Regions from separate parts of the Clostridium perfringens genome, predicted to be linked through region 3. Evidence: riboswitches for the same ligand, from Rfam matches in the RefSeq annotation. Region 3 holds a riboswitch; each other region holds the start of a gene.

Region 1 (10,734 bases), 860 kb from region 3:
ATCAAAATATAATAATAAAACTTACAAACATATTCCGAGAATTACTAAATTTCCTCTTCATACTGTTTGTAAGTTTTATAAAAAGTTATTTTGGTACATGTCCTTTTTAATTGCTAACTACTTTGTCATCTACTTTTTTACCAAATATCATTGTTAATATGAATAAAGCTACTAAGGATAAAGGTAGTACTATGAAAATACTTAATCCTAAACCAGCTGGAATATATCCAAATAATACAGTTACTATTCCTACAAATACTGCATACCATATTTGAGTTCTAACATGTTCTATATGATCGCATCCTGCACCTGTTGAGGAAAGTATTGTGGTATCAGAAATAGGTGAACAATGATCTCCAAAGATAGCACCTGTTAATACTGCTGATGTGCTTACTATAACAAAATTCCATTCTGGATTTATTGCAAAGGCTAATGGAATTGCAAGTGGCATTAATATTCCCATTGTTCCATAAGCTGTACCTGTAGCAAAGGCTATTATTGAACCTAAAATAAATATTATTGCTGGTAATAAAAATGCTGGTATTGCATCTGATAATACTCCTACTAAATAAGAAGCAGTTCCTAATTCTTTAATTACAGAACTTAAAGACCAAGCTAATATAAGAATTACTCCTGTTATTAAAAGTCCTTTCATTCCTTCAATCCAAATTCCTATTCCTTCTGAAATAGTAAATATTTTTCTACCTACTCCTAATATAAGAGCTACTATAGTTGCTAATAAAGCTGATTGGAATAAAACTACTGAAGCATCTGCATTTGAGAATGCTGCTTGTATTCCAGCAAAACTAAAAGGTGTATTGTTCATAAGCTCTATTATTGCTAAATCTTCTCCACCCATTATAGTTACCCATCCACTATAATAAAATCCTATTAAAGATGATACTATTAAAACTCCAATTGGAATTATTGCATTCCAAACACTTAATTTAATTCCTTCTATAGGTTCTAAATCTTCACTATCAGATGAAATTTCTGTAGTAGATAAAACTTCTCCTCTTCTAGCTCTTCTCTCAGCTTTAAGCATTGGTCCAAATTCTCTTAAAGTTATTGCTGATATAACAACAAAAGCTAAAATTAATATATTATAAAATCTATATGGTATTGTTTCTAAAAATACTCCAAAACCATCTGCTTGTATTCCTACACTTTTTAAGGCATCTCCAATTAATCCAACCTCTAAGCCTATCCAAGTTGATATTATTGCTAACCCTGCAATTGGAGCTGCCGTTGCATCTATAACAAAGGCTAATTTTTCCCTTGAAACTCCTAATTTATCTGTAACTGGTCTCATTATTGGTCCTACAATTAATGAATTAGCATAATCATCAAAGAAAACTGCTAACCCTAAAAGCCAAGTTGTAAGTTGTGCACTCTTAACAGTCTTAGCCTTTCTTGCTAAAGCCTCAGCTATTGCCTTTGCTCCTCCCATTTTAGCTACTAAATGAATCACTCCTCCAATAACTAAAACCTGAAGAATTATCCCTGCATTCCAAGGATCAGCTAAGGAATTTAAAGCTCTATAAGTAAAATCAATAAATCCTTGAGTTAAAGCTGTAATTATATTAAATCCATTTAATTGAAGCATTATACATCCTGTAATTGTTCCTATGAATAAAGAAACTACAACATTCTTAGTTAAAAAAGCTAATACAATTGAAACTAATGGTGGCAGCACTGTCCACATTCCAAACTTAGCTGAGTTTACCGCCGCAGCATCTTCAGCAGCAAAGACTAAGGTTGAGCATAACATTGTCATTGCAAAAACCGTTAGAAAAACTTTAAATCTAGTTTTATTTCCCATTATAAATTCCCCCTTAAATATGCAGTGAATTAATTTACAGAGGTGTTCCCTTATTTTCTCTTATTATAAAATTTCTGCAAAAAAGACCTTAGGCTTGATCAACCTAAGGTCTTAATACTTAATAAAATCACTTTTGCAAATAAACTTTTATTTATTTAATTCCCTAAGATGATAGCTCTCCACATTTTGTGACAGTGTTGTATATATTCTATACAACCCCAGCATTTAGCCTTAAAGTATTAGCCAAAAACTTCGGCGATAATCCCTTTCCTAAAACTTCTACGCTACTTAACTCCATTTTAGTAATCTTGATTCTCGCGCCTCTACCTCTTTTTAAATTATTCACTTTTAATTATTATATTGTATACATTTATACAATATAACTATGTTTCTTTCAAGTATTTAATTACTTTATTAACCATTTATTAAAAAAAGCCTGATTTTATTATGGAAATCAATAACCACAAACCAAAAATTCCTGATACTATAAACCCTATTAATCCTAAAATAGGAACCCCTTGAAAAGTAGGTCCAGTTTTAGCATTAACTATTAATGAAGAACCTATAATCATACATCCAACTATTAAAGAGAATGCTACTCTATTTACCATTCTATTTAAATCTGTAAGTGGCTTATCTAAGCCCTTCATTTCAAATTGCAACTTAGCTCTTCCCTTAGTTAAGCTATCCACAAGCTCTGAAAATTTAGTAGGAATTTCTATGCTCTTAGAGGCAAACTTATAGGCTTCAGTTATAAGTTTATCCTTGTTTAAACTTTTTAACATTTCCTCTTTATTTCTTTCCTTTACATAAGGATAAATACATTCCATAATTTCTAAATCTGGATCTATTTTAGCTATAACCCCTTCTAATATAACTATGGATCTTACTAAAGCAACTAATTCTCTTGGAAATTGAATATTATTTCGTTCTGCAATCTCAAAGATTTCTTTAAATAAATCTGATATCTTTATTGTCTTTAAAGATGCATTTATATATTTTGAGACTATATTTTTTAAATCATCATATAATATTGAATATTCAACTTTTCCTTTTTTTATGCCTATGGCATTTACAAAATCAACTAAGGTATCAATATCCCCTAAAACCATAGCAATCATGGCCTTATTAAGCCAATTTCTTAAATTGGCTTCTAAAGTTCCAACTAAGCCAAAATCTATAAAGTATATTTTGCCTTCTCTTATAAATAAATTTCCTGGATGGGGATCACCATGAAAAAATCCATCTTCTAATACCTGTTTAAAAAATGAGTTTGCTAATTTGTTTGCAATATCTTCAAAATCATATCCTTCTTCTTTTAAAATATTAAAATCTGTTACTTTATAACCATCTATATATTCCATGGTAAGGATTTTCTTAGAAGTAAGCTTATCAATAATTATAGGTGCACCAACACAGGCTACATTTTTATTAAGCTCTCTAAACCTTTTAGTATTCTTTGCTTCCTTTTCGAAATCAAGTTCCTTTAAGGTAGCATCTTCAATTTCCTTAAAAGCTTCAACTGGATTAACTAAGGTATTCGTTATATGATTAGATGTTAATTTGCTAAGTCTTCTTAATATGCTTAAATCAAGCTTCATTTTTTCATCTATTTTATAATGCTGAACCTTAACTACTACATCCCTTCCATCTATTAATTTAGCTCTATGAACCTGTGCAATTGATGCTGACGCTAATGGAGTTTCACTAAACTCTAAGAAATATGTATTTATATCTGTCCCAAAAGATTCATAAAATATTTCCTTTACCTTATGAAAGTCTGTTATTTCATTATTATCCTGTAACTTTTCCAACTCTTCAATATAAGCTTTAGGAAGTAAATCTGGTCTTGTACTCAATATTTGTCCAATTTTAACAAAGGTTGCCCCTAATTCTTCTAAAGCCTCTCTAAGTGCTTGAGGCCTTGGCTCAGCCTTTTTACTATTAGGCAACTTTGATGAAATTAAAAAGTCAAAACCATAATAAGTAAATACCCTAATTATTTCTTTCAACCTTTTTGCACTCTGTCCCTTACTCATAAATTCACCTCCTATAAGATAATAAAATAATAAACTATAAAAACTCTACAAGGCACTGAAAAGCTTAATCATACTAGCTATTTACATAGCTATAAATTCTACTCTTCATTTCCCTTGTAGAGTTCTATTATTTTATAGCCTAAATTTCTTCTTCATTTAATTTAGCTTCTAATACGGCTATTCTTTCTTTTAATTTATTTATTTCTTCTAAAGTAGATTTATTAGCTTCCTCAAACATAACTCTAAAATCTTCTTTTGTTAAAGGATTCATGTTGTCTAACTTAGTTATTATTTCGCTAGTTGCTTCAGTAGTTTTTTCTTGCATATCTCTTTTTAATTCTTCAGATAAAACTTTACCATCTTCAACAGTTATTTTCCCCTTAGCAACCATATCTTGTATAAAAGAATCTGTTTTTTCATAAGCAGTAGCTGCAGTTCCAATTCCAGCTAAGACAGCTTTTTTTAATTCATTTATCATAAAATCATCTCCTAAACCATAGTTTGCTCTTTAATTTTTATTACATTTTACTCTTAATTTCTTCAAATTTAAAGCTTATTATTCTTAAAATAATGTTAATTATAAAATTATCTATTACTCATGAACTTTTCTATATCTTCTACAGACTTGATGCATTCTTTTGTTAGAACTTCACAGCCATCTTTAGTAACTAAAACATCATCCTCTATTCTTATTCCTATAGCTTCTTCTTCAATATATAATCCTGGCTCTACAGTATAAACCATACCTTCTTCAAGAATGATATCTCTCTTACCAACATCATGAGTGTCAAGACCTAAACTATGTCCTATTGAGTGGAAATAATACTTTCTATAATCCTTTTTGTCTTCTATAAGACCTAATCTTACACAAGCTTCAGCTAAAAGATTATTTGCTTTGTCATTTATTTCATAGAATCCAACCCCTGGTCTAATAGCGTTTATTATCTCTTCATTTACTTTTAAAACTTCTTCATAAACCTCTTTTTGTCTCTTAGTAAACTTACCATTAGCAGGGAATGTTCTTGAAATATCTCCATTATAATAATTTACTTGAGCACCTAAATCAAAAAGAATTAAGTCTCCATCTTTTATTTCACTATTATTATCAACATAGTGTAAAGTAGCAGCATTTACTCCAGCAGCTGCTATAGTTTTAAAAGCATAATCTTTAACTCCATTTTGTTTTAAATAAAAGTCAAAATATGCTTCTAATTCATATTCTTTCATTCCAGGCTTACATTCTTTCATTAAAAGTTCTACACCCTTAGCTGTTATGTGAGCAGCCTTCTTTATTTCTTCTACTTCTTCTTTACATTTAATTTGTCTTAAAGAAGCTATATCAGAATAAACATCTTTTATAACTACTTGAGGATATCTCTCCTTAATTTCCTTTGCAAAACTTTGACTTTTACTCATTTCTTCATCAAATGAAACTCTTTCTAAATCTAAATAAAGATTTTCTGCAATTCCATTAGTAAAAATCATATTTAAATCACTTTTAAATTCTTCTAAATATTTTATATTTTCTATGCCAGATACTTCTTTAGCCTCATAATCTCTTATAGTTTTTCCAGTCCATCTTTCTTGCTCTAAATTTGGCTTTAGTATATAAAGGACTTCATCAACCACACCATTTATTTTCTTTATCATTAGTATATGCTTTTCTTCATCTACTCCTGTTAAATAATAAAAGTTTCTGTTTGGAGTAAATGGAAAATATTCATCTGCTGTTTTTCTTTTAGCCTCTCCTGCAAATAAAACTAATAATGAATTGTCTTCTAGTTTCTTTAATAAATTCTCTCTGTTTTTAGTAAAAACTAAACTTTTCATCTTAATCCCTCCAATTCCTATTTATTAAATTTTACCATATATAAGATTTAAAATCTTAACAAATAGTACATCTTTACATATTTTTATAGAAAAAAATACTCACTAGATTATCTAGTGAGTATTTATTATTATCTTATTTCAAAGCTATTAAACTCTGTCTTTTTTACCTTCGAAAGCATTGATGTACATTTGCTTGATTTCACTTATTAATGGGTATCTTGGGTTAGCACCAGTACATTGGTCATCGAATGCATCTTCACTCATTTTTTCTAATGTAGCGTAGAATGATTCTTTTGAAACTCCACAATCAGCTATTGTTGCAGGGATTCCAACTGTTTTCTTAAGGTTATCTATAGCCTTGATTAAGTTATTAACTTTTTCTTCTTCGTTCTTTCCACCTAATCCTAAGTAGTCAGCGATTACTGCATATCTCCATTTAGCATTTGGATATTTGTATTGTGGGAATGCAGCTTGTTTTCTTGGGTTGTCAACAGCGTTGAATCTTATTACATGGTCTATTAAGATTCCGTTAGCAACTCCGTGTGCTATATGGTGTTCTGATCCTAATTTGTGTGCCATTGAGTGACATACTCCTAAGAATGCGTTAGCGAATGCCATACCAGCCATTGTTGAAGCATGAGCCATTTTTTCTCTTGCTTTTATGTTTGTAGTACCTTCAGCGTAAGCTTGTGGTAAGTATTTAAATATTAATCTTATAGCTTCTAAAGCTAATCCATTAGTGTACTCTGATGCTAAAACTGAAACGTAAGCTTCTAAAGCATGAGTTAATGCGTCTATACCTGATGCAGCTGTTAATCCTTTTGGCATGTTCATCATAAGCTCAGCATCTATGATAGCCATATCTGGAGTTAATTCATAATCTGCTAATGGATATTTTACTCCTGATTCTTCATCAGTTATAACTGCGAATGGTGTTACTTCTGAACCAGTACCAGCTGATGTTGGAACTGAAATCATCATAGCTTTTTGACCCATAGTTGGGAATGGGTAAACTCTCTTTCTTATATCCATGAATCTCATTGCTAAATCTTCAAAAGCAACTTCTGGATGCTCATACATTACCCACATAATCTTAGCTGCGTCCATTGGTGAACCTCCACCAAGAGCTATGATTGCATCTGGTTGATAGCTTCTCATTGCTTCAGCACCTTTTTTAGCACATGCTAAAGTTGGGTCTGGAGTAACTTCTGAGAATACTCTGAAATCTACACCTATTTCTTCTAAAACACTTGTTATTTTATCAACATATCCTAGACTAGCTAATACGTTGTCTGTTACTATAAATACTTTTTTCTTGTTTAAATCTTTTAATTCTCTAAGAGCAACTCCTAAAGCACCATATTTGAAGTAAACTTTTTCTGGAACTCTGAACCAAAGCATATTTTCTCTCCTCTCAGCTACACTCTTAACATTCATTAAGTGTTTAGGACCAACGTTTTCTGAAACTGAGTTTCCACCCCATGATCCACAACCTAATGTTAATGATGGTGCTAGCTTGAAGTTATATATATCTCCAATAGCTCCTTGAGTTGATGGCATGTTTATTATTGTTCTACCAGTTTTCATAGTTGCACCGAATTTTTGAACTCTATCTTGTGATTTCATTGTATCAGTGTATAAAACTGAAGTATGTCCGAATCCACCAAGTTCAACTAATCTTTCAGCTTTAACTAAAGCTTCTTCGAAGTTAGCTACTCTGTACATTCCTAATACTGGTGATAATTTTTCATGTGAGAATGGTTCTTCTAATTCAACTGACTCAACTTCACCAATTAAAACTTTAGTATCCTTTGGAACCTTAACACCTGCCATGTCAGCTATTTTCCATGCTGATTGACCAACTATGTTAGCATTTAAGTTACCATTTATTAAAATTGTTTTTCTTACTTTATCTATTTCTTTATCTTTTAAGAAGTAAGCTCCTCTATCAGCGAACTCTTTTCTTACTTCATCATAAACTTTATCAACAACTAATACTGTTTGCTCTGATGCACATATAACTCCGTTATCGAAAGTTTTTGATAATAATATTGAGTTTACTGCCATTTTTAAGTGAGCTGTTTCATCTATGATTGCTGGTGTATTACCTGCTCCAACCCCGATAGCTGGTTTTCCTGATGAGTAAGCTGCTTTAACCATTCCTGGACCACCAGTAGCTAGTATGATATCAGCTTCTGCCATTAATACTTGTGACATTTCAACTGATGGCTCATCTATCCATCCGATTATATCTTTTGGAGCTCCTGCTTTAACAGCTGCTTCTAAAACAACTCTAGCTGCCTCTATTGTTGAGTTTTTAGCTCTTGGATGTGGTGAAAAGAATACAGCGTTTCTAGTCTTTAATGATATTAAAGCTTTGAATATAGCTGTTGATGTTGGGTTTGTAGTAGGAACGATTGCTGCTACAACTCCTATTGGCTCAGCTATTTTAGTGATACCAAATGATTCATCTTTTTCTATAACCCCACAAGTTTTTTCATCTTTATATTTATTGTATATGTATTCTGCAGCAAAATGGTTTTTTATAACTTTATCTTCAACTATACCCATTCCTGATTCTTCAACAGCCATTTTTGCTAATCTGATTCTTTCATTATTAGCTGCTACTGCTGCTTGTCTAAATATTTCATCTACTTGCTCTTGAGAGAATTTTGAGAACTCTTTTTGAGCTGCTCTAACTTTCTCTAATCTAAGCATTAATTCATCTACATTTGTTACTTTCATGATACCCACCTCATTATAGATTAGTTTCTTATTTTCATAATATATGTAAAAATTAATTAAAAGCATTTAGTTAAGTTTTTAACTTTAATAAAATTCCATTTAAGAACTTTTTTTCATATCTTTTTTTGTTTTTAAGCGATTTAACTGCTCTGTAAAGTTTTTTACCAACCTTACGAGATTATAATACCATCTTTCAAAATCAAAATCCAGACTTTTTTTTACATTTCTTACATTTTATCGACAAAAATTCGTTATTTTTTTAACTATTTTGTGATTTTTTTATCAACTTTAAATATTTACATTTTAGTTAAACGATTTCTGTAATATTTTGGATTATTTCTGAGGTACTTTCATATTTAAATTAAATTATCTTTTGTGCTTCTTTTTTCCTTAATATTATGTTGCTATTTTTTTATTATTTTATTCATTTAAAGTCCAAAAAACATACTTACTACTAATACCGCCATTATAATAGCAGTTATATCAGCCATTAAAGCCGCCCAAAATGTATGTCTTATTTTCTTTATTCCAACAGCCCCAAAGTAAACAGTTATGGTGTAAAATATTGTTTCTGTTCCTCCCATTATTACAGAAGAAATTAATCCTTCCCTTGTATCTGGTCCTAAGGTATTTATTAATTCTGTATATACTCCTAAGGCTCCACTTCCAGATAGAGGTTTAATTAGTACTAGTGGAACAATATCCTTTGGTAATCCTATTAGAGAAACTATTGGCTCTAAAAGATTATTTAAATAATTAAGTAAATTAGCATCTTTAAATATTCTTATGGCAATCATCATAGCTAATAAAGCAGGAAAAATTTTAACGCATACCATTAGTCCTTCTTTTGCCCCTTCTAAAAACCATTCATAAACTTTTCTTCCCTTAAACATTCCATAGACTATTATTAAAAGAAATATTATTGGAATTATGTTATTTGCAATCAAAAGTATCCCTCCTAAAAGTATCTCTGCAAGATTTTACAGCATATAATTCCTACACAGCAGGCAGTAAAAGTACATATAATAGCAGGAATTATTATACTTGCAGGTTCACTTGAGCCAGCAGCTGCCCTAATTGATATAACTGTAGATGGAATTAACTGAATACAAGCTGCATTTATAACTAAAAATAATGCCATATCATTTGATGCCCTTCCATCCTTTTCTTTATTTATCTTGTTTAATTCGCTCATAGCCTTAATTCCAAGGGGAGTAGCTGCATTAGATAGTCCAAACATATTAGCAGTTAAGTTCATAACTATGGCTCCCATAGCCTCGTCACTATGAGAACTCTCCTTAAAGATCTTTTTTAATATAGGATTTAATAATTTTGCAACCTTATATGTTAACCCACTATTTTCTGCTATCTTCATTACTCCACACCAAAAACACATAATTCCTACTAAGGAAATTATAAATTTCACAGCACCTTCAGAAGATTCTGTTAAGCCAGTTGTAATCAACTCTCCCTGGCCTGTCATTATGCTAAAAATCAATCCTAAGGCTATAATTGCAAACCATATATAATTAATCATCTCTCCTCCTAAATCATAAGTAATTTCTGTATAATATATGCCTTGCATAGTTAGAATAGTAGTGTTACCATAAAACTACAAAGAACGAATTTACTTAAAAGGAGAATTTTTTATATGAACGAAAAAAATTTAAAATTAGCTCAACAAGATATAGATGAAGTTTTAAAAACTGTAGAAGAACTTGAAGTTCAAATAGATGATTTAAGTAAAGATGATTTAAAGCAAAAATTCGTTACTCTAACAGAGAAAGTAAGAAAACTTGAAGATTTATTAAAAGACGAAGGTATTATATAAAAGAAAGCTGAGTTTAGAAATTTCTAAACTCAGCTTTTTTTAAATCGCTTTTTCATCTTCTATACTATCTTCTTTTTTAAACTCTTTAATTATGAATAATCCAGTTATTATTGTAGATAAGAAGTCTGAAACTGTACCCGCTAACCAAACTCCTGTTAAACCTAATCCTGCAATCTTAGGTAAGACTAATGTTAAAGGAATTAAAAGTATAACCTGTCTTAATAAACTTAAAAAAGTTGCTAACTTAGCTTTACCTATTGATTGGAAATAGTTAGATCCTATTATTGATATACCTATTATAGGCATCATAAATAAATATATTCTTAATCCTGGAACTCCTATTTCTAAAAGTTTAGGGTCTGAATTAAACATACTTATTACTAAGGCTGGGAATGCTTGAATTAATATTCCTCCTAAAACAAGTATTGTTGTCGCTGCTATCATAGCTAACTTAACTGTTTTTTGAG
Region 2 (10,734 bases), 870 kb from region 3:
TATTATTTTGCATACTTTTTTAAAAAATATTCCCTGTAAAAAACCATTTTTATTTGTTATAATTAAATTATAAAAGGTTTACATAATGAGAAATGAGGGGTGATTATTTTGTATTTAGAAAAAATTATTAAAGCAAAAAAAAATATAGAAGATGTAGTTATAAAAACACCTTTAATATACAGCGAGGTTTTTTCAAGGAAATCTGGAAACCAAGTGTATATGAAATGTGAAAATTTACAATTAACAGGTGCTTACAAAATAAGAGGTGCCTTAAATAAAATAAGATCCTTATCAGATGAAGACAAAGTAAAAGGGGTTGTTTGCTCTTCTGCTGGAAATCATGCTCAAGGCGTAGCTTTTGCAGCATCACAAGCTAATGTTAAATCAACTATAGTAATGCCAAAGACTACTCCTCTACTAAAAATCCAATCAACAAAGGATTTAGGAGGAAATGTTGTTTTATCAGGTTATGTTTATGATGATGCTTTTAATGAGGCTAAAAGAATTGAACAGGAACAAGGAGCCTTATTTATACACCCATTTAATGATATTGATGTAATTTGTGGACAAGGCACAGTAGCCTTAGAAATATTTGAAGATTTAAAGGATGTAGATGTTATTCTCTGCCCTATAGGTGGCGGTGGCTTAATAAGTGGAGTTACCTTAGCTGCTAAGGCCTTAAACCCTAATGTTAAAGTAATTGGAGTACAAGCAGAAGGGGCAAATGCAATGGTTAAAAGTTTTAAGGCAGGAGAAATAATTGCTTTAGACTCTGTTGATACCATTGCTGACGGAATTGCAGTAAAAAGACCTGGGGATTTAACATTTAAATTTATAAAAGAATATGTTGACGATATAATAACTGTATCAGACCATGAAATTGTTGAAGCATTCTTTACTTTAAGTGAAAAACATAAACTTCTAGCAGAAGCTTCAGGAGCTGTATCATTAGCAGCCTCTTCTAAATTAAATTTTAAAGGTAAAAATGTAGTATCAATAATAAGTGGTGGTAATATAGATATGGTTACTATAACCGCATTAATAAATAGTGCATTAGTAGCTAAGGGAAGACTTTTTGGTTTTAGTCTAGAAGTTCCTCATAAACCAGGCCAAATATTAAAAATTGCTAAAGTTCTTGCTGATACTAATGCTAATATAGTAAAACTTGAACATGATCATTTTAAAGCAACAGATGCTCTTAAGAACATGGTTATAGAAGTAACCTTAGAGACCAATGGCCACTCTCATATAGATGAAATTAAAAAAGCTTTAACAGATCAAAACTATGTAATAAAACAAATTTACTAATTTTAAAATAAAAAAAGAGGTGAAAAAATCACCTCTTTTTTTAGTAAGAAAATACTTCATCTTCTATACTCTCATCAGTATCTATATGCTCTACACTTAAGTCAACATCTTTTAAGTCTATTATTTTAGTTTTATATTTAATTTTATAATATGCAAATAATCCAAAGAATAGAGGTAATCCAATATAAGATGAAATTAATCCACCCCAGTCTACTCCATTTCTAACATCTAAGTATGCATATCCTTGACCTAAAACTATTATTCCACATAATATTAAAGCTATTATAGGTCCTAATGGGAATAATTTAGCTTTATAAACTAATCTATTCATATCTTTACCTTGAGCTACATAAGCTTTTCTGAATCTATAATGACATATTGCGATTCCAAGCCAAGCTATAAATCCTGATAATCCTGATGCTGCTACAAGCCATACATAAACTGTATTTTCAGCATAAATACCTGTTAAGAAACATAAACTTGCAATTATTGTTGTTATTATAATAGCATTAACTGGTACTCCTCTAGAATTAGTTTTTTCAAAAATCTTAGGTGCCATTCCACTTTTAGCCATAGCATAAAGCATTCTACTTGATGCATACATACCTGAGTTACCAGCTGATAAGACAGATGTTAGTATTATGGCATTCATAATTGAAGCTGCTCCAGCTAATCCTAATTTTTCAAATACTATTGTAAAGGCACTTGTTTCTACTCCAGCTTGAGCATTTGGTACTAAAGCACCAATTACTAAAATTGTTCCTAAATAAAATAATAAGATTCTCCAAAATATTGTATTAACAGCCTTAGGTACATTTTTTTCAGGATCTTCACTTTCTCCAGCGGCAACCCCTACTAATTCAGTTCCTTGGAATGAGAAACCAGCTATTAAGAAAATCATGAAAATTGTAAAGGCACTTGTTTCTACTCCAGCTTGAGCATTTGGTACTAAAGCACCAATTACTAAAATTGTTCCTAAATAAAATAATAAGATTCTCCAAAATATTGTATTAACAGCCTTAGGTACATTTTTTTCAGGATCTTCACTTTCTCCAGCGGCAACCCCTACTAATTCAGTTCCTTGGAATGAGAAACCAGCTATTAAGAAAATCATGAAAATTGATTTTGCTCCTCCAATAAACGGGCCTCCATTTTCATAGAAGTTTTTGAATCCTACATTATCTCCACCTAATATTCCAAAAATCATAAGAACTCCTACGATTAAGAATATTATAACAGTAGCAACTTTTACAGCTGCAAACCAAAACTCTGATTCTCCATAAGCTTTGGCAGATAATAAATTAAGAGTTAATATAATTACTAAGAATAATGCGCTCCAAACTATTGCTGGAACATTAGGAAACCAAAACTTCATTAATAAAGAACCTGCAACCATTTCTGCTGCTATTGTTATAGCCCAGTTATACCAGTAATTCCATCCTAAAGCAAATCCTAAAGCAGGATCAACAAATTTTGTTGCATAAGCTCCAAAGGAACCTGTTTCTGGCATATATGTTGCCATCTCCCCTAAGCTTGTACACAAGAAATATACCATTACTCCTATAATTCCGTAAGCTACAAAAGCTCCTCCTACACCGGCTTGATGAAGTGTATCTCCCATGGCTAAGAAAATACCAGTTCCTATGGCACCACCCATGGCAATCATACTAAGATGTCTTGATTTCAAGCCTCTTTTTAGATTAGTATTTTGTTCTTGACTCATTTTTTTAGTCCTCCTTATGGTTTTAATAATTAAGCCATAAGTGATAACTAAGTTTTCGCTAACAAAAGAAACCCTTAAGCGTGTTTCATGCTTAAGGGTTCGTAAAGTTATATACAATACTCTTCTTTCATGATAGCACACCACAAAATAATTTGTGACAGTGTTACATATATTATATGTAACCCCAACCTAATAGAATTAAAGCCTCTTCTAATGGTTTCGGCGATTCATCCTTTCACTTTGCTTCAACGTGCTTACCTCTGCAAAGATACTATTAATCATCGCGCCTCTATCTCAGTTATTCACTTTATATTAACAATTATGAGATTAAATTTGCAAAATGTCAATATTTTTTTATTGATAAATAAAAATTATAAACAAAAATTATTGAACAATTTATAAAATAATTTAGATTTTATTGTTGACTTTAAATCCTAACTATAGTAATATGTACTCATACAAAAAACATGTGTATTCAATAAGAATACAAAAGGGGGCTATTATGAAAAATTTATCCTTAATAAAAAGAATATTTGTTGCAATTATTTTAGGAATACTTATTGGGCTAGGATGTTCCTATATTAATTTAGATATACCTATTAGAATATTAATGACCTTTAATAGCATATTTGGGAATTTACTAAGTTTCTTAATCCCACTTATAATAGTTGGGTTTATAGTTCCTGGTATAGCATCCTTAGGAAATAAATCAGGAAAGGGACTTTTCATAACTACTTTAATTTCATATGCTTCAACATTTTTAATAGGAATACTTACTTTCTTTATAGGACGCGCAGTACTTCCTAAATTTATAGTAAGTGCTTCTCTAAGCACTGGATCAGTAAATGTTGATCCTTATTTTACAATTGATATTCCTCCAATGTTTGGTGTTATGTCAGCTTTAGTTTTTGCATTTTTATTAGGAATAGGAATATCAAGAATAAAAAATAGTTACTTATTAAAAGTATCAGAAGAATTTAATCACGTTATTTCATTAACTATAAAAAATGTGTTAATACCTTTAGTACCTATTTACATACTTTCAATATTTTCAAAGTTAAGTTATAATGGTGAGATTTTTACTACTTTAAAGTCTTTTGGACTTGTGTACTTAGTTTTATTTTCAATACAAGGATCTTATTTAGTGGTTCAATATGCTTTAGCTGGAACTTTAAAGAAAGAAAATCCATTAAAATTACTTAAAAATATGATTCCTGCATATATGACAGCTTTGGGAACTCAATCATCAGCAGCTACAATCCCAGTTACTTTAAACTGTACTAAGGAAAATAAAGTTGATCAAGATGTAGCAGATTTTGTTATTCCTTTAGGAGCAACAATAAATTTAGCAGGTGATACTATTACTTTAGTTCTTGCATCAATGGCTGTAATGTATATGAAAGGACAAGTTCCAACTTTCTCTGTTATGGTTCCATTTATAGTTATGTTAGGAGTAACTATGGTAGCAGCACCAGGGGTACCAGGTGGCGGAGTTATGGCTGCTTTAGGATTACTTGAAGGTATGCTTGGATTTGGTAATGTTGAAAAATCCTTAATGATAGCACTTCATGCTGCTCAAGATAGTTTTGGAACAGCAACTAATGTAACTGGAGATGGGGCTATAGCTATAATAGTAGAATCAATATTAAAGAAAAGAAATAATACTAACATTAAAATTGAAGAGGCTGAAGAAGACTTTATTCCAAAGGTTAGTTGTAATTAAAAAAATGACTATGAGAAATTCTCATAGTCATTTTTTATTTAAGAATTATATTGCTACTTTTAGGGAATAATTGATCATATAAAGAATCAAAGCCCTCATCAGCTAATACTACCTCTGTATCATCATTTACATAAAATTGATTCATAGTATTCATTACAAGTTCATATTTTTTTAAATTACCCTCTTCAAGTAAAACTTCATAAAGATATGCTAAGTGATTTTGCATATACTCTTGCATTTCTTTAAGTTCTTCATCAGAAACCTTATTTTCTTTATGAAGCTTATTTACAGGTCCATTTCTAAAAATAAAATATGTTGAAGCTTTTGCTATTCTAGCAATATGTTCTTTAGTCTTAGTATCCTTCATATTTTCCACCTCTTCCATCTAACGTAATAATTATAAAATAAAATTAAGTACATTTCAATTTTCTTATTTATTCTAATATAGTAAGTTTTAACAGGGAAATTTTACTTAGTTATGAATTTTTTTATTAAAATATTCAATTTATTTGACATATAGATTAACAATGGTTATAATCATTTTGTTTGGTTTTCTTTTAAGTTTTTAAATACACATTAAATATTTAAATTCACATTCAAAAATACGATTCACAAAACTCAAAAACAAGGAGTGTATTAAAAATGAAAAAAGAAAAACTTATTCCTAAGCTTATATTTTTCTTATTAGGAATGGCAATCATACAATTAGGTGTTGTAATATTCTTATTAAGCGGAGCTGGATCAGATCCCTTTACTGTATTTACTCAAGGACTTTCAAAAGCTCTAAGCGTTTCAACTGGAACTGCTAACATGATAATACTTGTTACTTTAGTTATTGCAATCTTCATTGCAGATAGAAAACAACTTAAAGTTGGAACTTTTGTACTTGTTTTAGTGGTAGGCCCTACTATAGATGCAATCATGGGAATATTACATAGATTTGGTTTAGATACTTCACTTAGTAACTTTAACTTATTTACAAAATGCGTAATTGTAGCTGTAAGCTGTATTATAATAGCTATAGGATTCTCATTCTTAGTTAGTACTGAATTAGGAGTTGCACCAAACGATTTAGTTCCTCTTATAATAAGAGATAAAACTAACTTCCAATACCGTTGGATACGTATCGGTTTAGATTTAAGCTTCCTAGTAGTTGGTTATTTACTAGCTGGTGTTGTAGGTCTTGGAACAATAATAGCAGTACTTTTCACAGGTCCAGCTATACAATTTTTTATGCCGCCATGTGAAAAAATTGTACATAAATTTATAGGCAAAAATGCTGCTTAATAATAGAAAAACAGTCCATATGGACTGTTTTTTTTATATTTCTTGATATCTAGCTATAAGTTCTACTAATTCATCACAGAAAGCATCATATTTTTCTGTAGGATGTTTCACTGTAATTGTAATTTCTTCACCAATCTCTACTTTTTTCTGGTCCGGAGAAAAGGTAAATGCCAATGTATCTTCTCTGTTATATATAGGTTTTATAGTAACATGAAAATCTTCTCCTAAAATTTTCTTTCTTAATAATGTCATAATAATCACCTCACCGTTTTATTATAACAATAAAAGAAAAACATGCCAATATTGGCATGTTTTTATATTGTATCAAAAAAAGCGTTTATCTTTTCCAATTCTCCATTTGCAAAAGTATAATCATTTAAATCATCTTTGCTTATCCATTTATATGTAGTTATATTAGAGCCACAAGTAATTTTTTCTTTTAAGGAACCTGTAAAAACTCTTAAAGTTTCTTCTTCATTAACATTTAAATCACATAGTTGATTTAAATCAAAAACTATGGTTTTTAAATCTTCCTTTATTGCTCTATTTGCGCATTTTTCTGGAGTTTCTCTTCCTTTTATTTTTCTTTCAAAAATATACCATAGGTGCTCATCTGCTTTTTTTCCTTTTCTTTTTGAAATTAAAATATTATTAAAGTCATCCTTTATAATAATAGAACAAAATTTAATATTACTCATATACGTCTCCCCTTTTACACATTTCGCTTTTTATATACATATTATAGCAAATTATTATATATTATTCCTCTATTTTAATATAAATTCAAATAAAATTTTCAATATTATTTAATAGTTAATTGATTTAAAACTATAAAAAATTTCTATATTTTAATATAAGTTTTTAATTTTAAATACATACTTTAACAGTAATATACAACGGATAAAAAACTAAATTTAAAGCAATAAATTCGTAAAATAACGTATATTTGTTGCTGCTTAAAAAATATAACTCCGTATTTTTTTATAAAAAGACGAATTATAAGATTGATAAATATATACTACTTTATAATCTAAAGAAGTTTTAAGTTATTTATATCTAAATCATAAGTAACATCTTTTCTTTCAACTATTACTTTAATTTTTTCTTTAATTTCATCACATTGGAGAACTTTAGTGATAAGCTCTCTTGTTGGATTAATTGCATATGGTATTCCAACATTTTTAAACATTGTAAAATCTCCAGAGGTATCTCCATAAGCATAACTATTTTCTAAGTCTATATTATGTTTTTCTTTTAATTCTAAGATAGCTTTTTCTTTGCTTTCAGAATCCCACATTGGAATTATATCTCCGTTATATGTATTATTATGATCAAGCTTATATATAGTTCCTTTAAAATCATTCATATTGTATTTTTCTGACATTTCTTTTACAAGCTCATAAGGAGATCCAGAAATAGCTATGACAATATGACCTTGTTCTTTATGCCATTTAATTCTTTCTCTAGTAAATGTATAAACTCTATCTCCTTTTTGTTCTATTACTTTCTTAGCTATATATTCTATATGATAACTGCTTATTCCTTTTATTGCTTCAGTATATATATCAACCATTTTTAATAAATATTCATCATATCCACCTTGTCTTTTATCCCATTTTATGAATGATGGACGTACATCCTTATACCACTTAGTTTCATCAACTAATTCGTATTTTATTATTTTTTTAAATACTTCTGTTATTAATCCTTCTCTATATATTGTTCCATCAATATCAAAAAATGCTGCTATGTTTTTTTCTTTCATTTTCTTCACTCCTCTTCTGTAAAATTTCTATTTATGTATTATTTAACAGTATATCATAAATAAATAAATTTTAAAGGGATTTAATTATTTATAATTGTACCCATACATTTGATAATACACTAATAATATTTTAATATATAAATATATTTTGGTTCTGGAGGTAGAAAAATATGAATGTTAACACTAACAGTAAATTTCATAAGACAGTTTTTACAGCACTAATGATTGCAATAATATTTATATCAGCAAATTTAATAAGAATTCCTACTGTAGGAGGCTTTGTTCATCTTGGAGATTGTATGGTTCTTTTAGCAGCAGCCTTATTAGGGAAAAAGCGTGGAGCTTTAGCTAGTGGTATAGGAATGGCTCTTGTGGATTTATATAGTGGATATATAATTTGGGCACCTTTTACATTTATAATAAAAGCTTTAATGGCATATATAGCTGGAGCTATTTTAGAGTATAATCATAGAAAAAGTTATTTAGTACCATTTTTAATTTCTGGTATATTTATGGTTGTAGCTTATTTCTTATCTGGTGCAATAATAGCATTTTTATTTACAGGAAGCTCTAATACCATAATAGGAGCTTTAGTATATTCAGCAAAGGATATAATAGGTAATATACTTCAAGTTGGGGTTGGTATAGTTATAGCCTTACCTCTTTCAAAAATATTATATAAACAAGAAAATAAAGTCTTTAATTAGAGTTTTTATTTAAATATAAAAAACAAAAGAGGATGCACATTTAACATTTAATACATCCTCTTTTTTTACATATAATTATTCCATTATTAATTTAACAGGACAGTGATCAGATCCTAGTATTTCAGTATCTATAGAAGCTTCTTTTATTCTATCTTCTAAATTATTTGAAACTAAAAAATAGTCAATTCTCCATCCAGCATTGTTTTTTCTTGCATTAAATCTATATGACCACCAAGAATAAATCCCCTCTAAGTCTGGGTTGAAATAACGGAAAGTATCTATAAACCCACTTGATAATAATGTAGAAAATTTATCTCTTTCCTCATCTGTAAAGCCAGCATTTTTTCTATTTGTCTTAGGATTCTTTAAATCTATCTCCTTATGAGCTACATTTAAATCTCCACATACAACTACTCCCTTTTTAGATGAAAGTTCTAAAAGATAATTTCTAAAATCATCCTCCCATTCCATTCTATACTCTAATCTGGCAAGTTCACTTTGTGAATTTGGAGTATAAACAGTTACCATAAAGAAGTCTTCAAATTCTAAAGTTATAACTCTTCCTTCTTTATCATGATGCTCCATATTTATTCCATAATAAACATTTAGAGGTTCTTTTTTAGTGAATATTGCAGTTCCTGAATACCCCTTTTTCTCAGCATAGTTCCAGTATTGATGATATCCCTCTAGATCTAAATCTATTTGTCCTTCCTGAAGTTTAGTCTCCTGTAGACAGAATATATCAGCATCTTCAGATTTAAAGTAATCTAAAAAGCCTTTTTTAACACAAGCTCTTAAGCCATTAACATTCCATGATATTAATTTCATTTAAATTTCCTCCTATACTTAATCAATAAAAAATATAATTAAGTTTTAAAATATAACAACTGATTTGTTTCTAAATCCAATTGTATATAATATATTGTAATAAAAAAAATTAAATAAATCATTATTTAATTTTAAATAATTGTAATATAATTATTTAAAAGAAATAACAAGGGGGCTAAATTAAATGAATAAAGTAAAATTAAATTTTTGGTTGCTTTAAATTTACTCTATATAACTTACAAAAGCTACTCCATTATAAGTATCAATTGATTTAAAACCTATGTTTTTATAAAATTCAATTGAAGATTCTTTATCCTCACTTATTAGAATCTTTTGTCTAACATGTTTATATTCATCTAATACAGAATCAATCAAACCTCTACCAATACCATTACCTTGATATTCGGGAAGTACTACTATATCTTGTATATATATTATAGTTAGTCCATCTCCAACAACTCTAATAAGACCTATTAATTTTTCTTCATGCCATGCTGAAATTATCTTTAATGAATTTTTAAATGCCTCTTCTAATTTTTCTAAATCTTCAGTATAGTCAAACCATCCTGCACTTTCATATAAGTAAGAAATACTTTTTATATCCTTAATTAAATCTTTTTTTAAAATCACTTTTCCTAAATTCATAATCCCTCTTTAACCAAAATAATATTTTTTATTTATTATATTCAATGTTAATCTATATAAACTTTAAATATTTTAGATACATTATGAGTTGAATCCCAAATACCATCCACCTGAAAAGCATATTCTCCTTTTTCTTCTGGAAGCATAAATGAAAATTCTTTATTAGATTCTTCTTTCAAAAGTTTATAATCCTTATAAGGAGAAATAGAAATGTCCTGTATAACTACAGAATTTGGTTCTTTAGAGAATCTTATTTCTATTTTTTCTCCTCCCTTTGCATATAATGGCTCCTTTAAATTTTCAATAGGCTCAGCAAAAGTGCTATTTCCTCCTGTTTCTTTATTAAACCAATTAAATTCTCCATTTATTGTTGATACTTTTTCATTATTATAAGTTATTTTAATGGATAGTTTATTAATTGGAACATCACCTTTAAAAATCATAGCTATTATAATAATTGTAACTATTATAAATGTTAAGAAAAATATCAATTTACTTTTATGCTTCAAAAATATACTCAACTTATAATATCCCTTCTTTATTGTAATTAAATGTATTTTATTCTATTATAAGTAATAAAATGATGAGAATCAATTGATTTAAATAAGTTTTTAGAATATATTTTCTAAAATAAAAAAACTCTAGTTATAAAGCTAGAGTTTTTTTATAAATTTATTAAACTATTTTATATTTCTGCTTCCTGGCTTTATGTAAGGAACTCCTTCTTTACATAGTGGGCAATTTTCTG
Region 3 (10,734 bases):
TGGCAAAACCAATTTCTATTCTTTGTAAAATGAGAACTATAACTAATATAGGTCAAGCTACAAAGGGCGCATGGTGAATGCCTTGGCATCAGGAGCCGATGAAGGACGTGATAAGCTGCGATAAGCTTCGGGTAGGCGCACATAGCCTGAGATCCGAAGATTTCCGAATGAGGAAACTCACATGGGAAACCCCATGTATCATTAAGTGAATACATAGCTTAATGAAGGTAACCCAGGGAACTGAAACATCTAAGTACCTGGAGGAAGAGAAAGAAAAATCGATTTTCTTAGTAGCGGCGAGCGAAAGGGAAAGAGCCCAAACCGGAAACTTGTTTCCGGGGTTGTGGACATAACATAAAAGTGGAGGCTATTGTAACTGAAGAGAACTGGAAAGTTCCACCGTAGAAGGTAATAGTCCTGTAAGTGAAACGAGAAGACCACGAGTTATGATCCAGAGTACCACGAGACACGTGAAACCTTGTGGGAAGCAGGGAGGACCACCTCCCAAGGCTAAATACTACCTGATGACCGATAGTGAAGCAGTACCGTGAGGGAAAGGTGAAAAGAACCCCGGGAGGGGAGTGAAATAGAACCTGAAACCGTGTGCCTACAACCGCTCAGAGCCCCTTATGAGGGTGATGAGGTGCTTTTTGTAGAACGAGCCAACGAGTTACGGTATGTAGCAAGGTTAAGTACTTAAGGTACGGAGCCGAAGGGAAACCGAGTCTGAATAGGGCGACTAGTTGCATGCCGTAGACCCGAAACCGGGTGACCTATCCATGGCCAGGTTGAAGCGAGGGTAAAACCTCGTGGAGGACCGAACCACGTTGCTGTTGAAAAAGCATGGGATGAGCTGTGGATAGCGGAGAAATTCCAATCGAACCCGGAGATAGCTGGTTCTCTCCGAAATAGCTTTAGGGCTAGCGTCGAGTATGAGTAGTGGAGGTAGAGCACTGAATGGGCTAGGGGGCATAGCGCTTACCGAACCTTATCAAACTCCGAATGCCACATACTTTGAGCTCGGCAGTCAGACTACGAATGATAAGATCCGTGGTCAAAAGGGAAACAGCCCAGATCGTCAGCTAAGGTCCCAAAGTGTAAGTTAAGTGGGAAAGGATGTGAGATTTCTAAGACAACTAGGATGTTGGCTTAGAAGCAGCCATTCATTAAAAGAGTGCGTAATAGCTCACTAGTCGAGAGATCTTGCGCCGAAAATGTAACGGGGCTAAACTTACCACCGAAGCTACGGGCTTGAACTAAGTTCAAGCGGTAGGAGAGCGTCGTAACCGGGCTGAAGTCGTACCGTAAGGAGCGGTGGACTGGTTACGAGTGAGAATGTTGGCATCAGTAGCGAGATGTGGGTGAGAATCCCACAGGCCGAAAACCTAAGGTTTCCTCAGGAAGGTTCGTCCGCTGAGGGTTAGTCGGGACCTAAGCCGAGGCCGAAAGGCGTAGGTGATGGACAACTGGTTGATATTCCAGTACCACTACCATCGTTATTATCGATGGCGTGACGCAGGAGGATAGTGTGTGCTAGCTATTGGATGCTAGTCTAAGCGTTTAGGCAGTGAGAGTAGGCAAATCCGCTCTCATAATGCTGAGGCGTGATGGGGAAGGTTCTACGGAACCGAAGTACATGATTCCACGCTGCCAAGAAAAGCGTCTAGAGAGAGAAGTAGTGCCCGTACCGCAAACCGACACAGGTAGGTGAGGAGAGAATCCTAAGGCCGGCGGAAGAATTACAGTTAAGGAACTCGGCAAATTGACCCCGTAAGTTCGCGAGAAGGGGTGCCTACGAGAGTAGGCCGCAGAGAATAGGCCCAAGCAACTGTTTAGCAAAAACACAGGTCTCTGCTAAAGCGTAAGCTGATGTATAGGGGCTGACGCCTGCCCGGTGCTGGAAGGTTAAGGGGAACACTTAGCGCAAGCGAAGGTGTGAACTTAAGCCCCAGTAAACGGCGGCCGTAACTATAACGGTCCTAAGGTAGCGAAATTCCTTGTCAGGTAAGTTCTGACCCGCACGAATGGCGTAATGACTTGGGCACTGTCTCAACTGTAAATCCGGCGAAGTTGTAGTGCGAGTGAAGATGCTCGCTACCCGCGATTGGACGGAAAGACCCCGTAGAGCTTTACTGTAGCTTAGCATTGAGTTTTGGTATTGTCTGTACAGGATAGGTGGGAGACTAGGAAACCAGGGCGTCAGCCTTGGTGGAGTCAACCTTGGGATACCACCCTGACAGTACTGAAATTCTAACTGGCGGCCATGAATCTGGTCACAGGACATTGTTAGGTGGGCAGTTTGACTGGGGCGGTCGCCTCCTAAAAAGTAACGGAGGCGCCCAAAGGTTCCCTCAGAACGGTCGGAAATCGTTCGAAGAGTGCAAAGGCAGAAGGGAGCCTGACTGCGACACCCACAAGTGGAGCAGGGACGAAAGTCGGGCTTAGTGATCCGGTGGTACCTCGTGGGAGGGCCATCGCTCAACGGATAAAAGCTACCTCGGGGATAACAGGCTGATCTCCCCCAAGAGTCCACATCGACGGGGAGGTTTGGCACCTCGATGTCGGCTCGTCGCATCCTGGGGCTGAAGTAGGTCCCAAGGGTTGGGCTGTTCGCCCATTAAAGCGGCACGCGAGCTGGGTTCAGAACGTCGTGAGACAGTTCGGTCCCTATCCGTCGCGGGCGTAGGAAATTTGAGAGGAGCTGTCCTTAGTACGAGAGGACCGGGATGGACTGACCTCTGGTGTACCAGTTGTTCCGCCAGGAGCACAGCTGGGTAGCTAAGTCGGGAATGGATAAACGCTGAAAGCATCTAAGCGTGAAGCCAACCTCAAGATGAGATTTCCCATAGCGTAAGCTAGTAAGATCCCTTGAAGAACACAAGGTTGATAGGTCGGGGGTGTAAGCATGGTAACATGTTCAGCTGACCGATACTAATAGATCGAGGGCTTGACCAAATATAGTAAATTAAATATGTGCAATTTTGAAAGAACAAAGTTCTTTTAAACATCTGGTGATGATGTTCTTTAGGGTAACACCCGTTCCCATTCCGAACACGACGGTTAAGCCTTTAGAAGCCGATGGTACTGCACGGGAGACTGTGTGGGAGAGTAGGTGGTCGCCAGGTTAGTTTGGCCCCTTGGTCAAGCGGTTAAGACACCACCCTTTCACGGTGGTAACAGGGGTTCGATTCCCCTAGGGGTCACCATTAACTCGATAAGCAATGCTTATCGAGTTTTTTATTTATAAAATTTTTTGTTTGATGAAAATAACTGGCTATGACAGTGTGTTTAAATAAGTTTTAGACATATAAGAAAAAATCTTTTTGTTCAAATAAAAATAAGTTCTCAGTCAATTTGAGAAACAAAATAATGTTTTTAAATGGATCTAAGAGAATCAAATTACATATCTTCTTCATTTCAACCTTGTTAATAAAAGTATTTTTATGTAGAATATAATAACAAGGAATGTAGAAAAAAAGATATTTTATTAATTCATAAAAGGGAAATGTTTATGTTTTTTTATTAACTGAAAAAGACTCATGTTTTTAATTAACATAGATAAGGAATAAAAAAATTATTAATTTATAACTAAAATTAAAAGTTAAATAATATATGAAGAGGTTACCATAGATGAAGTACAATAGTGTTATCAGAAAAGCTATTTTTTTAAGAAGACCAAATAGATTTCAAGCTTATGTAGTTTTAGATGATGAGGAGTTATTAGTTCATGTTCCTAACACTGGAAGGTGTAGAGAGATTTTAAAAGAAGGATGTACAGTTCTTTTAAGAAAAGGAACTACTCCAAATAGAAAAACTCCTTATGATTTAATTGCAGCTTATAAGGGTGAGGTTTTAATAAATATAGATTCTCAGATTCCTAATAAAGTTGTAGAAGAGGCATTAATAAATAAAAAGATAGAAAAGTTAGTAAATTTTAATAATATAAGTAGAGAAAAAACTTTTGGAAATTCTAGATTTGATTTTAAATTACAAGATGATAATGAAAATACATACTTTTTAGAAGTAAAAGGGGTAACTTTAGAGGAAAATGGAGAGACTAGGTTTCCAGATGCTCCAACTGAAAGAGGAAAGAAACACATATTAGAACTGATTGAAATTAAAAAATTAGGAATGGGTGCAGGAATAATTTTTTTAATACAGATAGATAATGTAAATAAGTTTTCTCCTAATGATGAAACAGATCCTAAGTTTGGGGAAGCATTGAGATTAGCTAAAAAAGAAAGAGTAGATATCTTTGCATATAATTGCAAAGTTACTGAAGAGGAAATTGAGTTACTTAATCCTGTAGAAATAGTTTTATAAGTTTAATTTATAGAATTGAAAGGTAGAAGTCTAAATAGCATAAGTTAAGGCATCTATTATCATAATTTTAGTTTATAGAATTAAAAATATAAATATATGTAAAATATAAAACACAAAATATTAAATATTAAGTTAATGTTAGTGGATTTATTATTTAAAGTTAGAATTTATTATTTAAAGTTGAATTTATAGAAAAGATATGATAAGTATTTGAGAATATGAAAGGTGGTGAACTTTAGTTAGCTTAATTTATATATTACTATTCTTATCTAAAATAGCGAATTTTTATAAGTTATAGATGGTGATTTTAAGAAATTACAGAAGAAAATATATTTGTTTTAACTTAGAATCAGATAAATTTGAAATAAAAAATTATAGAAGGTAATATATTTGCTTTACTAAAGAAATTAATTATGAAATTTAAATATTGTCCGTTATGTGGTGAAAAATTAGAGTTAAAGAATAGCTGGGATGAGGGAATGATACCTTATTGCAGTAAACATGATATGATGTTTTTTGATTTACCTAAGCCTTGTATTGTTGTTGCTGTAATAAAAGGTGATGAGATAATTCTTTTAAAGCAAAGTTATATATATGAAAATTCTAAAGTTCTTATATCTGGATATGTAGGTGTAGATGAATGTGCAGAGGAAACTGTTTATAGAGAGGTAAAAGAAGAAACAGGAATAACAGTTAAAGATATAAAATATTTAGGTAGTGATTTTGTAAAGGGAAAAGAATTACTTATGCTAACTTATTTAGCATATTATGAATCAGGAGAAATAGAGAAATCAACTGAAGTAGAAGGAGCTGCTTGGTACAATATAGAGGATGCTCTTTGTGAATTAAATGAGGATAGCATAGGAAAAAGAGTGGTAAAAAAAGTTTTAAAAGAAATAGGTTATGAAGGTACTAATGCATTTAGATGTGAAGGAAATAATTGTAATGTATAAATTTTTTTATTAATAATTTTAGTTTATACTATTGCATTATTTGAGATTTTTTAGTAACATTATAAACAATAATTAATATAATAAAAGCATAAATAATTTGAAAATAGGACCAAAGTAGAGGTGCCGTAATTAAGAGTAGTCATAAGTAGCTGACAAGTGTTTTATGTATGATGAAAGGGATTATGGCCGAAGAGATATTAATGGTGATTAATATTTCTGGGTATATGTATAATATGCATATAACTGTCACTTTGAAAAAAGTGGAGTGCTACAAGGTACGCTAAGTTGCGATTAAGGCAGCAAAGGTGTTCCTTTGCTGTTTTTATTTATTGGAATTAAATGCCAGGAGAGTCGGTAGCTTTGCATACTTTTATACTCTGCCACTAAAAAAGTTTGTGGAGGGAAAAGATATGAAATTATTTGGATCAATGAAAGTAGAAGAAAATGAGTTATATGTTGGAGGAGTAAAAGCAAGTGCTTTAAGCAAGGAATATGGAACTCCTTTATATGTTATTGATGAAGAGTTAGTGAGAAGCAATTGTAGAAGATACTATAATGCTATGAAGTGTGAAGAAAGAGGAAACAGAGTTACCTATGCAGGAAAGGCATTTATAAATATGTCCATGTGCAATTTAGTTAATGAAGAAAATTTATATTTAGATGTTGTTTCAGGTGGAGAGCTTTATACTGCTTATAAAGCAGGTTTCCCATTAGAAAGAATATATTTCCATGGTAACAATAAATCTGATTATGAAATAGATTTAGGAGTAAGATTAGGAATTGGAAGATTTATAGTTGATAATATTCATGAACTAGAAGTTCTTAATTCTATAGCTCAAGAATATGGAAGAGTTCAAAAAGTTTATTTGAGAATAACTCCTGGAGTAGAGGCCCATACCCATGAATATATAAAAACAGGTCAATTGGACTCAAAATTTGGATTCCCTGTAATTGGTGATACAGTTTATGACGCTATTAAAAGAGCAATGGAATTAGAGTATATAGAACTTAATGGATTGCATTGTCATATAGGTTCGCAAATATTTGACTTAGAACCTTTTGAAGATACAACAGAAATTATGCTAAATCTTATAAATGATATAAAAGAAACCTTAGGATATGAAATAAAAGAATTAGACTTAGGTGGAGGATTTGGTATATATTACACTGAAGGAGATAAGCCAAAAGAAATAGAAGAATATTGTTCAGTTATAATAAATAAAGCTGATGAAATATGCAGAAAGTTAAATATGAATGTTCCTATATTAAGTATAGAGCCAGGAAGAAGTATTGTAGGGAATGCAGGATTAACTCTTTATACTGTAGGAGCTATAAAAGAAATTCCTAATATAAGAAAATATGTAAGTGTAGATGGTGGAATGAGTGATAATATAAGACCAGCCTTATACAGTGCAAATTATGAATCATTAATAGCTAACAGAGTTTTTGATAATTCTAAGGAGATAGTTACTGTAGCGGGAAAATGCTGTGAATCAGGGGATGTACTTTTAAATTCCATAGAGATGCCTAGAATGGAAACTGGAGATATATTAGCTATAATGTCTACAGGAGCATATGGACATTCAATGGCTAATAATTATAATAGAATTCCTAAGGCGGCAGTTGTAAGTGTAAGTAATGGAATTTCAAAAGTTATGTGTAAAAGAGAAACTTATGAAGATTTGCTTAGAAATGAATGTTTTTAATTAATATAAAAGTTGTATGGTAAAAAAACTATACAACTTTTTTTATTAAAAGTATTTAGAATAATGTATTAAAGTATATAATAAAAGTGAAGGATAATAATGAATATAGTAGAATATAATTTTTTTAGAATTATATAAATTTATTTAATAAAATTAAGAATCAAAAATTATTTAATAAATTAGATTGTTTCAAAATATTACTATTTAAAAGTGAAAAATATTTAATAATGAAAGACATAAAAAAGACACAATAAGTTGATAAAATAATATTGAAATATTTATGAAACTTGAGGGAAAAAGTATGAATTAAAGTTTACAAAGTTATGGTAATTTATGATATACTTATACTTGATACTTTAAGATTATTAAAGGTAAAAAATTCTAAAATTATTGAGGAATAATTTTAAATTGAGTTTAAAGATTTCTCATACTAATATTCGGAGCAAGGAGTATAAAATGAAAAAAATAATAGTAGATAGAATAGAAGGACATTTTATTGTATGTGAAGATGAAAAAGAAAATATTTTAGAATTAAAAAAAGATGACGTAATAGGTGACGTAAAAGAGGGGGATGTTTTAGTTAAAGGCAAAGATGGTAAGTTTTGCTTGGATAAAGCGCTTACAGAAAAAAGAAAAAAAGAAATAGAAGATTTGATGAAAGGTATGTGGGAATAGTAATGAGTTCTAGTAATACAAAGAAGAAATCATTCTTTTTAGATTGGATTATACCAATTTTAGCAGCTTTACTATTAGCAGCTTTGATTCATCAATTTTTATTGTTTAAGATAAAAGTTCCTACAGGATCAATGATGCCTACAGTAGAGATTGGTGATCAATTATTTGTTACTAAAATATATAATCCTAATAATATCAAAAGAGGAGATATAGTAGTTTTTAATTCTGATGAATTAAAAGAACCACTTTTAAAACGTGTCATTGGATTACCAGGTGAGCATGTTGAAATAAAAAGTGATGGTTCAGTTTATATAAATGGAAATAAACTTGAAGAAGACTATGTAAAATATCAAGGTGGAAAAACTGATATGTCTTTTGATGTTCCAAGTGGAAAGTTTTTAATGTTAGGTGACAATAGAAATAATAGTGATGATGCTAGATATTGGAGCAATCCTTATATAGATGGAAAAGACATAGAAGCAAAGGCACAGTTAACAGTATATCCTTTTGATAGAATAGGATTTGTAAAATAAACGTTAGAGAAGGAGGAATGATGTATGTTTAAAGATAAAAAAATGCTTAAATATATTGTCATATATAGTATTATAGCGTTTGGTATATTATTAACCTTTAATATGGTTAAAGATGAAATGCTATACGAAAAAGTAGATTATAGTACTTTCATGCAAATGTTAGATAAAAAAGAAGTTAAATCAGTAAACTTTTCAGGAAATCAAATTGAGATAACACCTTCAGATAGCAGTAATTTAAAAGGGAAAATCTTATATACAACTAATCCAGCAGTTGCTGGTATTACTCAACCAGAGTTAATTAAAGATTTAACTGTAGCTGGGGTAGAATTCAATGTAACTAAACCAGAAAACTATCAACTTTTAGGTTTATTAATGTCATGGGTTTTCCCATTAATACTTATATTCTTTGTTGGTAGAATGATGTTCTCTAAAATGAATAATAAAATGGGTGGCGGAGTAATGTCATTTGGTAAAAATAATGCTAAGCTTTATGCTGAAAATGAGACTGGAATAACATTTAAAGATGTTGCAGGTCAAGATGAAGCTAAAGAATCCTTAGTAGAAATTGTAGACTTTTTACATGATACAAGAAAATACGTAGAAATAGGAGCTAAGCTTCCAAAGGGTGCTTTATTAGTAGGGCCTCCAGGAACAGGTAAAACTTTACTTGCTAAGGCTGTTGCAGGGGAAGCAAAAGTACCATTTTTCTCTATGTCAGGTTCAGACTTCGTTGAGATGTTTGTAGGTATGGGAGCTGCGAGAGTAAGAGATTTATTCAAGCAAGCAGAAGAAAAAGCTCCATGTATAGTTTTCATAGATGAGATTGATGCTATTGGTAAGAGTAGAGATGGTGCTATTCAAGGAAATGATGAAAGAGAACAAACTCTTAACCAATTATTAACTGAGATGGATGGTTTTGATTCTTCAAAAGGAGTTGTTATTTTAGCAGCTACAAATAGACCAGAAGTTTTAGATAAAGCTTTATTAAGACCAGGTAGATTTGATAGAAGAATAATTGTTGATAGACCAGATTTAATAGGTAGAGAGGAAATATTAAAGGTTCACTCTAGAGACGTTAAATTATCAGATGATGTATCTTTAGAAGAAATAGCAAAATCTACTCCAGGTGCTGTTGGGGCAGACTTAGCAAACATAGTTAATGAGGCTGCTTTAAGAGCCGTAAAACATGGTAGAAAGTTTGTAATTCAAGAAGACTTAGACGAAGCTGTTGAAGTTATAATAGCGGGTCAAGAAAAGAGAGATAGAATACTTTCACCAAAAGAAAAGAAAATAGTTGCATATCATGAAGTAGGTCACGCATTAGTTGCAGCTTTATTAAATAATACTGACCCAGTTCATAAAATAACAATAGTTCCTAGAACAATGGGAGCTTTAGGATACACAATGCAACTTCCAGAGGAAGAAAAATACTTAGTATCTAAGGAAGAAATGATAGATCAAATATCAGTTATGCTTGGTGGTAGAGCAGCAGAGGAAGTAGTATTTAATAGTATAACTACTGGTGCATCAAATGATATTGAAAGAGCTACTCAATCAGCTAGAAATATGATAACTATTTATGGTATGAGTGAGAGATTTGATATGATGGCTTTAGAAGCTATGAGTAATAGATACTTAGATGGAAGACCAGTTAGAAACTGTTCAGAAACTACTGCTGCCATAGCTGATGAAGAAGTTTTACAAGTTATTAAAAAAGCTCATGAAAAATCAATTAAGATTTTAATTGAAAATAGAGAGTTATTAGATGAGATAACAGGTGTTCTTTTAGATAAAGAAACTATCATGGGTGACGAATTCATGGAAATAGTTTATGGTAAATATCCAGAAAAGAGAGAAGCTGATGAAAAGGCTAAGAAAGAAATTCAAAGTCTAAGAGAGCAAGCTTTAGCTAAGAGAAAAGAAAAAGAAGAAGCAATCAAAAAAGCTAGAGAAGAAGCATTAAGATTAGAAGAAGAGCAAAGAAAACAAGATGAATTAAAAGCTATGATCGAAGCTCAAGAAGAGGCTGCAAAATTAGCAAGAGCTAATAATGAAGCTAACAATGATGCTTTAGATTCATCTAAAGAAAATGAAGAAGTTAAATCTAATGTTAATGATGGAGCTACAGAAGAAAAGAAAGATGATAGCTCTACAAATAATAAAGTTGACGGTGAATAGAAATAAGGCGCATAAAAATATAGAAAAAAATATTTTCTATTTCACTTTTAGTGTTAGTTTAAAATAATATACACTATAATTTTATAAGATGATAAAATGTGCATGAAGTTAAAAATGCTTCATGCACTTTTTGACTTTTCATTTGTATTTTTAATGAGAGGAAAGTTAATGTTATAATTGGGTATAATGTAATAGAGAAAGTAAGAAAGGAAGATTCTAATGACTGATAAAAAAGATATAGAATTTTTAGTTGAAGAGAAAAAATTAGAGGAAGTTTCTAATATATTAAATGAAGAAATGCTTTCATATATAAATAAAAGAAAATTTGTAACACAATATATATTAGATTATAGAAAAAATGCAGTT

The links. Region 3 has a riboswitch for lysine ahead of lysA (diaminopimelate decarboxylase). Riboswitches for the same ligand answer to the same signal wherever they lie in the genome.
Region 1: linked by a shared signal. The riboswitch ahead of I6G60_RS02360 (Na+/H+ antiporter NhaC family protein) and the one ahead of lysA (diaminopimelate decarboxylase) in region 3 are both predicted to bind lysine.
Region 2: linked by a shared signal. The riboswitch ahead of I6G60_RS09615 (amino acid permease) and the one ahead of lysA (diaminopimelate decarboxylase) in region 3 are both predicted to bind lysine.

The regions. Positions count from the first base shown of each region.
Region 1 covers NZ_CP065681.1:451,893-462,626, reverse strand. Annotated here, with positions in the region: gene I6G60_RS02360 (Na+/H+ antiporter NhaC family protein) at 107-1,822, opposite strand; lysine riboswitch at 1,987-2,156, opposite strand; gene I6G60_RS02355 (ABC1 kinase family protein) at 2,248-3,861, opposite strand; gene I6G60_RS02350 (phasin family protein) at 4,001-4,339, opposite strand; gene I6G60_RS02345 (aminopeptidase P family protein) at 4,447-5,691, opposite strand; gene adhE (bifunctional acetaldehyde-CoA/alcohol dehydrogenase) at 5,839-8,436, opposite strand; gene I6G60_RS02335 (spore maturation protein) at 8,865-9,383, opposite strand; gene I6G60_RS02330 (nucleoside recognition domain-containing protein) at 9,395-9,973, opposite strand; gene I6G60_RS02325 (hypothetical protein) at 10,088-10,267, shown strand; gene I6G60_RS02320 (MATE family efflux transporter) at 10,307-10,734, opposite strand, start outside.
Region 2 covers NZ_CP065681.1:2,018,713-2,029,446, reverse strand. Annotated here, with positions in the region: gene ilvA (threonine ammonia-lyase) at 109-1,308, shown strand; gene I6G60_RS09615 (amino acid permease) at 1,349-3,031, opposite strand; lysine riboswitch at 3,157-3,331, opposite strand; gene I6G60_RS09610 (dicarboxylate/amino acid:cation symporter) at 3,534-4,754, shown strand; gene I6G60_RS09605 (hypothetical protein) at 4,789-5,121, opposite strand; gene I6G60_RS09600 (YczE/YyaS/YitT family protein) at 5,397-6,041, shown strand; gene I6G60_RS09595 (hypothetical protein) at 6,075-6,293, opposite strand; gene I6G60_RS09590 (NUDIX domain-containing protein) at 6,356-6,739, opposite strand; gene I6G60_RS09585 (HAD-IB family hydrolase) at 7,072-7,806, opposite strand; gene I6G60_RS09580 (ECF transporter S component) at 7,977-8,513, shown strand; gene xth (exodeoxyribonuclease III) at 8,589-9,341, opposite strand; gene I6G60_RS09570 (GNAT family N-acetyltransferase) at 9,564-9,986, opposite strand; gene I6G60_RS09565 (glutaminase) at 10,034-10,507, opposite strand; gene pyrE (orotate phosphoribosyltransferase) at 10,667-10,734, opposite strand, start outside.
Region 3 covers NZ_CP065681.1:2,888,941-2,899,674, reverse strand. Annotated here, with positions in the region: rRNA gene I6G60_RS13520 (23S ribosomal RNA) at 51-2,955, shown strand; rRNA gene rrf (5S ribosomal RNA) at 3,008-3,125, shown strand; tRNA gene I6G60_RS13510 (tRNA-Glu) at 3,132-3,206, shown strand; gene sfsA (DNA/RNA nuclease SfsA) at 3,631-4,323, shown strand; gene I6G60_RS13500 (NAD(+) diphosphatase) at 4,737-5,276, shown strand; lysine riboswitch at 5,384-5,555, shown strand; gene lysA (diaminopimelate decarboxylase) at 5,687-6,982, shown strand; gene I6G60_RS13490 (DUF3006 domain-containing protein) at 7,439-7,657, shown strand; gene lepB (signal peptidase I) at 7,660-8,190, shown strand; gene ftsH (ATP-dependent zinc metalloprotease FtsH) at 8,215-10,368, shown strand; gene I6G60_RS13475 (HelD family protein) at 10,588-10,734, shown strand, end outside.